Regions from separate parts of the Paenibacillus sp. TY11 genome, predicted to be linked through region 1. Evidence: riboswitches for the same ligand, from Rfam matches in the RefSeq annotation. Region 1 holds a riboswitch; each other region holds the start of a gene.
What was found. Region 1 has a riboswitch for thiamine pyrophosphate ahead of tenA (thiaminase II). Riboswitches for the same ligand answer to the same signal wherever they lie in the genome.
Positions count from the first base shown of each region.

Region 2: it holds a riboswitch for thiamine pyrophosphate, as region 1 does, so the genes downstream of both, AC6EJC_RS08085 (thiamine phosphate synthase) here and tenA (thiaminase II) in region 1, are expected to answer to the same signal.
Region 3: it holds a riboswitch for thiamine pyrophosphate, as region 1 does, so the genes downstream of both, thiC (phosphomethylpyrimidine synthase ThiC) here and tenA (thiaminase II) in region 1, are expected to answer to the same signal.
Region 4: it holds a riboswitch for thiamine pyrophosphate, as region 1 does, so the genes downstream of both, AC6EJC_RS24210 (ECF transporter S component) here and tenA (thiaminase II) in region 1, are expected to answer to the same signal.

Region 1 is NZ_JCBAIQ010000043.1:15,601-18,621, reverse strand. Features, by position in the region: gene thiD (bifunctional hydroxymethylpyrimidine kinase/phosphomethylpyrimidine kinase) at 1-54, opposite strand, end outside; gene thiM (hydroxyethylthiazole kinase) at 51-893, opposite strand; gene tenA (thiaminase II) at 1,001-1,690, opposite strand; TPP riboswitch at 1,827-1,929, opposite strand; gene AC6EJC_RS26115 (NAD-dependent malic enzyme) at 2,032-3,021, opposite strand, start outside.
Region 2 is NZ_JCBAIQ010000006.1:98,699-101,719, reverse strand. Features, by position in the region: gene thiO (glycine oxidase ThiO) at 1-652, opposite strand, end outside; gene AC6EJC_RS08085 (thiamine phosphate synthase) at 717-1,310, opposite strand; TPP riboswitch at 1,577-1,685, opposite strand; gene AC6EJC_RS08080 (ABC-F family ATP-binding cassette domain-containing protein) at 1,781-3,021, opposite strand, start outside.
Region 3 is NZ_JCBAIQ010000024.1:33,973-36,993, reverse strand. Features, by position in the region: gene thiC (phosphomethylpyrimidine synthase ThiC) at 1-1,027, opposite strand, end outside; TPP riboswitch at 1,214-1,326, opposite strand; gene AC6EJC_RS22275 (IclR family transcriptional regulator) at 1,478-2,221, opposite strand; gene AC6EJC_RS22270 (alpha/beta hydrolase) at 2,520-3,021, shown strand, end outside.
Region 4 is NZ_JCBAIQ010000030.1:21,187-24,207, forward strand. Features, by position in the region: gene AC6EJC_RS24205 (ABC transporter ATP-binding protein) at 1-635, opposite strand, end outside; gene AC6EJC_RS24210 (ECF transporter S component) at 635-1,231, opposite strand; TPP riboswitch at 1,532-1,641, opposite strand; gene AC6EJC_RS24215 (TatD family hydrolase) at 1,684-2,481, opposite strand; gene AC6EJC_RS24220 (polynucleotide kinase-phosphatase) at 2,502-3,021, opposite strand, start outside.

The sequences.
Region 1 (3,021 bases):
GCCGCTGTCCGAACCGGCAATCGTCAGCGCTCTGGGTACACGAACGTCTATCATCGCGCATCACCTGCTGTAGTTGTTCCGGCTTCACGGACAGAGACATGCCCCTCCAGCGATCCTGTATGCAGCTTGGCGAGCTCGTCGAGAAAGGCAAGCTGGAAGCTGCCGGGCCCCAGCTCTGCTGTACGTGAAGCGGCTCGGGAAGCTGCTGCACCGTAAAATGCCAAGCCTGCTGTACCTGCGAGCAGCAGGTTTGGTTCAACAGCCGCAAAGGCACCCAACACAGAGGTCAGCAGGCAGCCTGCTCCGGTTACCTTTGTGAGCAGTGCGTCTCCGCCGCTAATCATGCGCACTTCGGCCCCATCAGTGATAACGTCCTCTTTTCCGGTAATGACAACCATCGTATTGAGCGCCCGCGCAGCCCGAACTGCCAGATCGACATTGTCGCTGCTCGCACTGTCACCGACATCTACGCCTTTAATCTCACGGGCTTCTCCGACAAGATGGGCGACTTCGGCCGCGTTGCCCCGCACTAATGAGATTTTGACTTCACTCAGGATTCGCAGTGCTGCCTCGGTTCTAAAGCTAGTCGCTCCCGCACCGACCGGATCTAGCAGGACCGGAACGCCATGTGCATTCGCCGATTGTCCAGCAATGATCATGGCATCTACCAGTTCGCGGTTCAGTGTACCGATGTTTAACACGACGGCGCCCGCTATTTTTGCCATATCTGCAACTTCCTCAGGTGCATAAGCCATCACTGGCGAAGCGCCCAGCGCATACAGGCCGTTGGCTGTAAAGTTGGTGACCACCATGTTGGTCATATTGTGAACGAGTGGCTTGTTGTTTTGTACCTTTGTCAGGAGTTTTGAACAACCTTTTTCCCATGTACTCATCATGTTTATCCTCTCTCATCTATTAAAATCGCAATTTACGTCAGCATCTGTAGTTCGATGGTCAATGGGGCATTAACCGTACTTTACGCATCGAATCGCCAGGCTGATTATTCCAAGACCGCAGCCTGCATCTGGACTGGCCATTCTTCCTGTTTATAAGCCATATCCCAGAACCTATATTCCAGCTGGCAGCTCAGCATAAAATGCTCAATCATCCGTTCCCGCTCAGCAGCCGTTGCGCCTTCCGCCCAAGCATCTACACGGTCTCGGAACTTGACTGTTGTATCTTCAAGCTGGTTTCCATAGAAGCAAATCCATTCATAGAACGGATGGGACTCATCCGGCCTTACTTCATCCAGCAGCCTGTGGCCAATCTCAACATACGTCCACATACACGGCAGCAGCACAGCCATGATCTCGCCCAGACTGCCCTCATGCGCGACCGTCAGCATGTGACGGATATAATGATGAGCCGACGGAGCGAGCGGATATCCCTGCAACTCTTCATAGGTCACACCTGCGACAGCACAGAAATTTTGATGCGGATGAACCTCGCTGTGGAGAATAAAAGAGATCTGTTCGTTAAATACAGCCATGTCCTCCCGGCTCGTGCATTTGGAGATCGCGATTCCATATATCCGCATGTAGGCATTCAAATATTCAAAGTCCTGTTTTACATAGTGAATCAACTGTTCCCTTGCTAAACTTCCTGCAGCAATACCTCTTACAAAGGGATGCTCAAAAATCGCTTGAAAAATGCTATCCGCCTGCCGACGGAGCTCTTGCGTAAAACTCATTTTCCCCACCTCCAACAAAAATGGAGAACAAGAAGTCCCGTAAGATACAATTCCCGGAACAACGCTAAAAAGCCGCCCCGAAAAACTGGAGCGGCTTCATTATAGGCACAATACGCAAAAAAAGCATGTGAGCTTATATACGAAGGCTCCACTTTCCTACGCTAGTACGAACTAGATCAGGTTCCAAGGGTCCAAGATACGTTCTTGTCTCAGCCATAGTGGCTCCCCTAGTGGACTTCCTATTCTTTTGAGTATTACTGTACATTCGTTCATACGTTATGTCAAACCGTTGCCGGAACGCTGTATCCTGCCTGTCAGAACAGGCAATTCCCAGTGAAGCATTAGTGAGGGTGATGTATTGCACTTTCCACTGCTTTGACCTTCGTATATTCCGGTTTCCACATCGCATCTCGTATAGCTTGTTCCACATCTGAAATGTGTGCCTGAGCTACCTGATCCTGAATCGCGGCTTTCGCAACCGCAACCGCAACAGCGTACGAAACATCACGTAATTTTCGGATATGAGGGAGAAGCGCACCGCCAAGCTTATTCGAATCTACACCATTGGCAACGGCATCTGCTGCGGCTGTAAACATCGCAGGTGTGAACCTTTTGGCTTGAACCACAATCGCACCCAGACCAAGTCCCGGAAAAACAAAGGCATTGTTCGCCTGTCCAATTTCAAATTTCGTACCGTTATAGTTGACGGGCTCAAAGGGACTTCCGGTAGCGATCAGTGCTTTGCCATCGGTCCACCGGATCAAATCCTCGGGTACCGCTTCTGCAAGATTTGTAGGATTGGACATGGGCATAATGATCGGGCGTTCTACATGCTTCGCCATCTCCTTGATGATCTCCTCAGAAAAGGCACCTGCTACACCGGAAGTTCCAATCAAAATCGTAGGTTTCACCTGACGGATGACCTCCAGCAGCGGTATTTTGCCGTCATCCGACCGGGCCCATGAGCTGACTTCTTCCTTTTTACGCACATACGGTTTCTGATAGTCTAATATTTCTTCCATATCTTCCGTTAACAGCCCGCGATAATCAAAGGCCCAAAAGAACTTGAATGAATCTTCCGCGGGAAGGCCGTCCTCGATCATAGCACCCCGAATTTGATCAGCGTTACCGATACCTGCCGCCCCGGGGCCGAAGACAAGGATTTTTTGTTCACGCAGTGGAGTCTTGGTGACACCTACCGCCGAAAGAATCGCAGCCAAGGTCACCGCTCCTGTACCTTGTATGTCATCGTTGAAGGTGAGAATGCTTTGACCGTATTTTCCTATAATATGGCGTGCGTTCACGCTACCCACATCTTCCCAATGTAAAAG
Region 2 (3,021 bases), on a different contig from region 1:
CCAAGCCTCCGGCAATAATGACCTGATCGCAGGAAAAAAATCCACTATCTGTTCGTACACCGCAAACTCGACCATCCTGTATGACCAGTTGCTCTGCTTGGGTACCAGACCATACCGTTGCTCCCAGCACCGCAGCTGCTCCCGCATAAGCACGGCAAAGCTGGACAGGGGCCACTTGTGTCTCCTTTGAACGATATATAGCCCCGATCGCTTGATCATCCAAACCCGGAATCCGTCGGGCCAACTCCCTGGCATCCCACCACATAGGACGATCATCCTCACGCATATTAGCAGCTTTCCAGCGTTTTTGACCCTCAGCTTCCGAACGGAAAGGGGTCACAAATCCTTCTGTACGGAATTCCACTGATATACCGGACAAACGCTCCAGGTCACAGACAAGCTCAGGGAATGCATCTCGACTTGTGTGAGCAAATCGTGCCATCTCAGGGTTGGTGAACTCTTCGCTTTCCGCTGCCAGCATTCCAACCGCTGCTCCTGAGGCTCCCTCACCCGGGATCAATCGTTCCAGCATGATCGTACTTCGTCCCTCCTTAGCCACATGATAAGCAATGGAACTGCCGATGACACCTCCACCTATGACCAAGCATTCAGCGTGTCCTATCGCTTTTGTCTCTGTGTGTATCTTTAGCATTTGTTCCGTGTCTCCTCTCCATAAACCATTCTGCTTTCAGCTTTCTTCTAATCTCGTTTCCCAGCTACAAGCTGTGAACTACAAGATCTGCCATTCGCCTATATTCCATCGCAGCTGCAACTTGTGACTCGGCCTCCCATATACCAGACATCACCGCAATTCCGCTTGCTCCTGCAATATACAGCTCCGGAATATGGTGCGGTTGTATGCCGCCCAGCGCAATCACAGGAATGTTCGACAGCCTGCATATGTGCTCAAGCTGTACTATCCCCCGTGGTACAACACCGGGCTTACAATGGGTCTCATATACATGACCATAGAGTACATAGTCCGCTCCTGCCCGTTCGGCAGTCTGCGCCTCCTCCAAGGAATGTACAGACACTCCACAGCGTGTACCCTTTGGAAGTAGGCTTTTCACATCCACAACAGGCAATCCATTAGCTGGTAGCTGGACAGCTCCGGCCAAGGTAAGTAAAGCTACATCCACACGGTCATTTACTACAATTTGCTGCAAAGGAACTTCTTGTTCCACCATGCTGCGAGTCAAAGAAAGCAATGCAGAGGCACCCTTCTGCTTCAAACGTGCGTGTACATAATGAACATACGGACAAATAGCAGCAGCCACTTGGACCGCTTGTGCAAGAGTGCCCTTTTCCATCGTAATTGCGTGTAATTCGATCTTATCTTCACCTCACATTGGACTAATGGATCTAAGCTTAACCAGCCACGTTTACCAGCAGTAATGAAAGGGGATTGTATGTGAATCCGTCTACGGTAGCTCGAACAAATTAAAATGAACGAAACGTAAAAAACCACTTCCCCAAAGGAAGTGGTTTAACGAACGTCCAATAATCGAACGGATAATTATATCCGTATACGTATATCGTCCCACGCACAAACAAAAGTAAAGATGATGTTACCTTGTTTGTACGGCGCTCACTTCCCTACGCTGGCATAACCCAGATCAGGTGCAAAGGGTCCGAAATCCATTTATTCCGTCTCAGCCGCATGGGCGGCTCCCCTAGTGTGACTATTTTATTGTATCAGCTAAAGATAGCTTAGCATATTTTTCTAATTCTGCAAACCCCACTTCGTGTGAAATATGCTTGAACTGGATTTTAGTTGATTTTAATTAACTTTACTGGACCACTCTTCCACATTCCACGTTTTGGTTACCCAATCCTCGTAAAAGTCCGGTTCGTGAGATACAAGCAATACGGTCCCTTTGTATTCCTTCAAGGCACGTTTCAGCTCATCCTTTGCTTTGACATCCAAGTGGTTGGTAGGCTCATCGAACAGTACCCAGTTGCTTTCACGCATTAACAGTTTGCAAAGACGGACTTTGGCCTGTTCTCCACCACTGAGCGCAGATAGCGGACGCGTGATATGCTCATTCTTCAAACCGCAGCGCGCCAAATGCGCTCGTACTTCATGCTGGTTCAAATGCGGGAATTCATTCCACACATCGTCAATCGGTGTAATTTTCTCCGCCTTTACTTCCTGCTCAAAATAAGCGGGCTGCAAAAAATCACCTTGATAGGTTTTACCGCTGATTGGTGGAATTTTTCCCAGAATGGTTTTGAGCAATGTCGATTTACCGACTCCGTTGTAGCCGACAATTGCAATCTTTTCGCCACGTTCAATCGTCATGGACATTTTAGGCAAAAGGGCATGTGTATAACCAATCTCAAAATCAATACCCTCAAATACCGTCTTTCCGCTCGCACGTGCTTCTTTGAATTGAAAGGTTGGCTTCGCGGCTTCTTCAGGCTTATCAATACGTTCGATCCGATTAAGTTGCTTTTCACGGCTCTTTGCTCGGCCTGATGTAGATGCACGCGCTTTATTACGCTGAATAAAATCTTCCTGTTTCTTAATAAAGTCCTGTTGCTTCTCATAAGCATCAATATGCTGAGCTTTGTTCAGATCCGCCATTTCAAGAAACTTTTCATAGTTAGCTGAATAACGGGTCATCTTGGCAAATTCAAGATGGTAAATAACATTAACGACCTGGTTCATAAATTCAGTATCATGTGAAATAAGGATAAAAGCATAGGGATAATCCTTCAAATATCGCGTAAGCCATTCAATATGCTCTACATCCAAATAGTTGGTAGGCTCATCCAGCAGCAATACATTTGGCTTTTCCAACAGCAACTTAGCAAGAAGCACCTTTGTCCGTTGCCCACCGCTAAGTGCAGATACATCCCGATCCAGTCCTATGGCTGAGAGACCCAGTCCGTTCGCCATTTCTTCAACCTTCACATCAATGAGGTAAAAATCCCCCATATCCAGTTGCTCTTGAATTTCACCCATCTGTTCCAGCAGCACTTCCAACTCTTCGGGAGAAGCATCCCCCATTTTGTCAG
Region 3 (3,021 bases), on a different contig from region 1:
ACCCGCCCCGGGACACAATTCCCGTCATTCTGCTCGCCGTCATCGGAATATACCGCAGCAACACGCCCGCATGAATCGTAAAATAGTCTACGCCCTGCTCCGCCTGCTCAATCAGCGTATCGCGATACAACTCCCACGTCAGTGCCTCTGCTTCACCGTTCACCTTTTCAAGTGCCTGATACAGCGGTACAGTTCCAATCGGCACCGGGGAATTCCGGATGATCCATTCGCGCGTCGTATGGATATTGCGGCCCGTGGACAGGTCCATAACCGTATCCGAGCCCCAGCGCACAGCCCAGGTCATTTTCTCCACTTCCTCCTCGATGGAGGACGTAACCGCAGAATTACCAATGTTCGCATTGATCTTCACGTGAAAATGACGTCCAATCACCATCGGCTCACTTTCCGGATGATTGATATTCGAAGGCAAAATGGCTCGTCCAGCCGCCAACTCCTGCCGTACAAACTCGGGCTCTACCCCTTCGCGGATAGCCGCAAATTCCATTTCGGGTGTAATGATCCCTTGCCGCGCATAATGCATTTGCGTCACCGTGCGCCCCTGCGAAGCACGAAGCGGACGGTTGGTCACGCCAGGAAATTCAACCGTCTCCCGTTTGGAGCCGGGCTTTAGTCCATTATCCTCCGGCTTGACGGCGCGTCCCTCGTAAGCCTCCACATCGCCCCGTTCCAGTGCCCAAGCTCGCCGTAATGGAGGCAAGCCCTGACGGATATCGACCTGATAGTTTTCATCAGTCATCGGACCGCTCGTATCGTACACTCGCAATGGCTCATGATGCTCCGTACCCTGCGGCGTATGCGTGGGGTGCAGCGCGATTTCACGCTCTGGCACGGCAATGTCCGGCCGTGAACCTTGAATATATACCTTGCGGCTCCCCGGAAAGGGCTTTACCCCACCGGCTTGCTCCGCGTTTGTCTTCTCTGCTTCTACTTCCCTTGTTCCTGTCAACCTTACTTCTGCTGATTTTACTTCTGTTCCTTTTGTTCCTTCTGTTTCTGTCGGTTTCATTGTCCATTCCTCCCGTTTCGTTGAAATGACACACCGATCCGGAAACCATTCTGAGGGTGGCTGATCTATGCAAAAAAGCCGGTTCCCCAGGGAACCGGCTAATCTAACGAGGCAGCTATCCAGACAGTGCGCACGTGGAATAATCATATTCCAATGCGCTACCGTAGACAGCAGCTGCGTATACATTTCAATGGCCGATTACTTCCCTACGCTGGTATGATCCAGATCAGGTGCAAAGGGTCCGGAATCTTGCACGATTCCATCTCAGCCCGGCATTACAGGCTCCCCCAGTAACTGTGATACTTCTATTCACATGAGGCGGCTATAACAGTCATCCCGCCATCCTTATCAGACTACTTTAAATTTATTGCTTTGGCAACCCTTCTATGCTCCCTTTTACCAAGGAGGCGCTCCAAATCACTCTGATTGCTTCAACTTTATTCATTCCTGTTACGGAAGCATAAGCCCCATTTCCTTCGCCGCTTCGATCAAAATCGGAGCAAAATCATGAAGCGTCTCCGGCGCAAGTCGGCTGACCGGACCGGATACAGATAAAGCCGCAGCGACCTGTCCCTTCCGGTTCACAATAGGCGCGGCCACAGCAGCAGCTCCTGGCTCCCGTTCTTCATAGCTGGTCGCATAGCCCTTCTCGCGAATGTCCTGTAACTGGGCTTTATAGACCTCGGGGTCTACCGAGGGCGGCCATTCATCCCCGCTTAGCAGGGCTTCCAGCTCCTGCGGCGGCATAAAGGCCGCCAGCACCTTGCTGGAGGCCCCCACAGCCAGCGGCATACGCGCACCCACAGGCGCAACCCTGCGGATCGCCTGATTGCTCTGCACGGCTTGTATGCGAATACGCATACTGCCGTCCCGTAAGTACAAGCTGACCGTCTCGCCCAGACGATCACGTAGTCCTTCCATTGCAGGCTGTAACAACACCGCCGGCTCGTCGCTTTGGGACAGATGTGTGGAAAGCTCCCATATGCGGAAGCCAAGCCGATATTTTTCCGTTTCAGCATTTCGAACGACAAAGCCCCGATCCTCCAACGTAGTCAGCAGCCGATGAACAGTGCTTTTATGTAGACTAATTCTGGAGGCAATCTCCGTCAGGCCAAGATCCGAATCTGCGGTAAAACACAGCAGTATATCAAGTGCACGCTCTACAGCGCGAACGGTTAATTTACGGTCTTCCATCGTGAACCGCTCCTCTTGTATCCATATTCGTTTCACACTATGAAACATGGTTACATAAATTATATAGAATAGTCGCGGCTACTGTAAACCGATGTTTTTGTGACAACCATATTACAGAACGAGAACAAACATCGACAATTCTTTGCATCATTTTTACTTTTCCGGTTCGGGCGTTGACTTTGGATAATACCCATCATACGATAATAGGTATCTATATGGATATACACTACCATTTTCAAGTGGAATTATACCTAAATTCTATGAAACGAAGATCAATTTTATATAAGGAGGCTCTTACATGATTTCGACATCCCAGCGCAACTCTCAGCTACAGACCGCTGTTCAGGAGCCGTCCACCCCACTCTTTAATCCCCGTCTGCTGCGGTTCAAGCACGTTGTGATTGCTCTGCTGCTGTCGGTCGTCTTTTTTCTGTTGTTTTGTTTTATTGCCCTGCATGCTTACATCGCATGGGTGCTTACGAATCCCACCGTCGCACCGTTGTACTCTAATCCGATGCAGGCCAAAAGCATGCCTTATGAGGAAGTCAGCTTCCCTGCCAAGGATGGTAGTCGCATGGTACAAGGCTGGTATATCCCGGCGGATCAATCGCGGAAAACGATTATTTTCAGTCATGGTTACGGGGCTAACCGCGAAGAAAGCTGGATTCCAATGTATGATCTGGCGCATTATGCCCACCGTTTGAACTTTAATGTGGTCATGTTTGATTACGGATTCGCGTCACAAAACAGCAAAGCAGTCGCAACCGGAGGTAAGGCGGAATCCCAGCAGCTTCTCGGGG
Region 4 (3,021 bases), on a different contig from region 1:
GCAGAAAGCACCACAATCCGATCCACATCATGGACAATTTCATTAATTTTATGCTCTACGATCACCAGTGTCTGGTCTACCGAAATGTTGCGAATGGTATCCCATACCTGTGTGGTGCCTTCCTCGTCCAACAAAGCCGTCGGCTCATCCAGAAAAAGCACTTCTGGCTCCATAGCCAGCACAGACGCAATCGCCAGCCGCTGCTTCATTCCCTGTGACATGCTGCCAATGGGCATGTGTATATCATCCGTCGATAGACCAACCTGTACCAGCAGCTCGCGAATACGAGATCGCATCTGTTCCCGGGGAACCTGATTATTTTCCAACACAAAAGCCAGTTCCTCGTCTGCATACGACATACAAAACTGCGTATCGGGATCTTGAAATACAATACCGGAAAGAGCCGGAATTACGGCAGCATCCCATTTCATAGGCACTTCTATCATGCGTGGAATCAGACCACTTAACACTTGAAGTAGCGTTGATTTGCCGCATCCGCTCGGTCCAAGCAGCAGCAGCTTTTCCCCCTTGTGGACAGACAAAGACATATTGTGAAAAAGCAGCTCCTGCTCACCGGGGAATTTCAACCGAAGACGGGTGATCGAAGCCACCACATCTTCGGTTGCCCAACTCATCAATCCAACCCCTTATAATCTTGTTCCGTTGCAGGTCTCAAACTTCGCGTGACCCCGGTTACCTCCAGTGCCTCAGCCAGATAGAACGCGAATACTCCGGCAATCACAATGCTGCCAATCATGCGAAACCCAATATACAAAACATAGTTCCAGGTCGATAGCTGATCAATATACCCATAGCTGAAGTCTAAAATCAGAGAAGCGACAGCCGCCCCGGCCGCAGCTAGTGAAGTGACCCACAGGTTTGCGTTCCGATACAGAAAAGCCGCAAAGAACAGCTCTGCTCCCAAGCCTTGGATCAGGCCATAGTACAAGGTGGACATTCCCCATTCGCTTCCCAAAAAAGCACTGACCGTTGCCGCTGCCACTTCTGCCAAAATCGCAACCCCCGGCTTGCGAATGATGAGATAAGCAAACGTGCCTGCCATAAACCACATGCCATACATCAGTTGCTCGGCGTGCAGACCGAATGGTTTCATCAAATCATAGGCAGGCCCCCATATTTTATAGACCAACCCGAACACAACAGATATCACAATCGTGACCAAAATATCTGTCAGCTTCAACCCTTTGGACGCTCTTACAGCAGTATTCATTATGATATGCTCCCCTTTTTCATTAAAATCGGCCTCATGGCCATAAAAAAAGCTTGTCTGGAGCTGAATCTCCAGGCAAGCTTTATGCGCAGTAAAAGGTGAAGCACCATACAAAACATCATTCGTCGATATGCCTTATATAACCAGTAGACTAAACTACTGCACTGATACCAAGCCAAAGTCAGGGTCAAAGCAAAATGCTCCATGGATGTAAGTAGCATTTTGCAGTCCCGCAGGCGTATAGCTTGATTATAGGACATACATTGAATCTACGACAACCGCAAAACAAGCGGCATTCCTGTATAGTGTTCTAAGTTTCTCTACGCTGGCATTACCCAGATCAGATTTCACGGTCAGTGGCAAGGGCCACCCTCTCAGCCTGACTTTCTCAAGCTCCCGACAATGCTTTTTAATTCACTATAATATATACCTTATCTATGGCTTTGACAATCCTATAATCTGAAGAAACGTTTGGCCGTCTCCGTCGTCGCGATTTCGATCTCCATCATGCTTCGGCCTGTACATTCGGCAACCGTAGCAGCAATGTGAGCGAGATAAATCGGCTCATTACGCCCTTCTTTCGGCTTCACGGGCAGATTACGCGGGGTCAAAAATGGAGCATCCGTTTCAATCATCAGGCGGTCCAAAGGAATATCCCTGACCAGTTCACGCAGATGCTTGCCGCGCCGTTCGTCGCAAATCCAGCCGGTAATACCGATATACAGTCCCATTTCTACATACGTATGCAATTCCTGTGCAGTGCCGGTAAAACAATGCACCACCGCTTTATCGACAAGCCCTTGATGCTCCCGCAGCATAGCGACAAAATCCTCATGCGCATCTCGTTCATGCAGAAATAACGGCATATTCAGCTCACCCGCCAGTTGGATTTGCTCCCCAAACCATCGGCGCTGCACATCACGCGGAGAAAAATCACGGTTATAGTCCAGTCCGCATTCCCCTATGGATACGACCTGCGGCTGACCCGCCAACTGGCGGAGCTGCTGAATCGTATCCGCATTGCAGTCTTTGGCATCATGGGGATGCACGCCAGCCGTCGCATACAGCTTGCCCGGATAACGTGCTGCATACTGAGAAGCCTCCCGACTGCTGCGGAGACTGGTCCCGGTAATAATCAGCGGTGAAATCCCTACGGCTGCCGCTCTCTCTACGACCTGCTCCCGATCGGCATGAAACGAACGGTGCATCAAATTCACACCAATATCAATCAACGGTGTACCCATACCCATCTAAATCCCTCCTTTGTTAACTACAATCTCGGATCAATCGGTTCCGATTCCAGCGACAGCGCCGCAAGCACGCATTCATGAATACGCTCCACTGTATCCTTGCGTACGAAACGTTCCACGCCTTCCATACCAAGCGCTCCCTCCATCAAGGCATGCCGCTCCTTTTTACGGGTTCGTCGCTGCTTCAGGCGCTTTAAATTCTCAGGCGCAAGATAATCCATGCCGTAAATGATGTGCAAATACTTGCGGCCTCTCACCTTGAGTGCAGGCTGAATCATCATGTCCTGGTGTTTCATCAAAAAGCATTCTGGCTTGATCACAATGCCCTCATGACCATCCTCTGTCATCTCGCTCCACCAGCGAATGACCTCTTCCTCGCTTGCCTCGTCCGTGATAACCCGATACTCTGTCTCCATAAACAGGGAAGACAGCCCGGCCAGCTCCCGGTTTTGCTCCATATGCCAAATGTGAGAATGGTCGAAAAAAGTCCTTTCGCTGTGTGCCAGCGTATGAAACGGTGCAATGCGAATTTCATCCAAA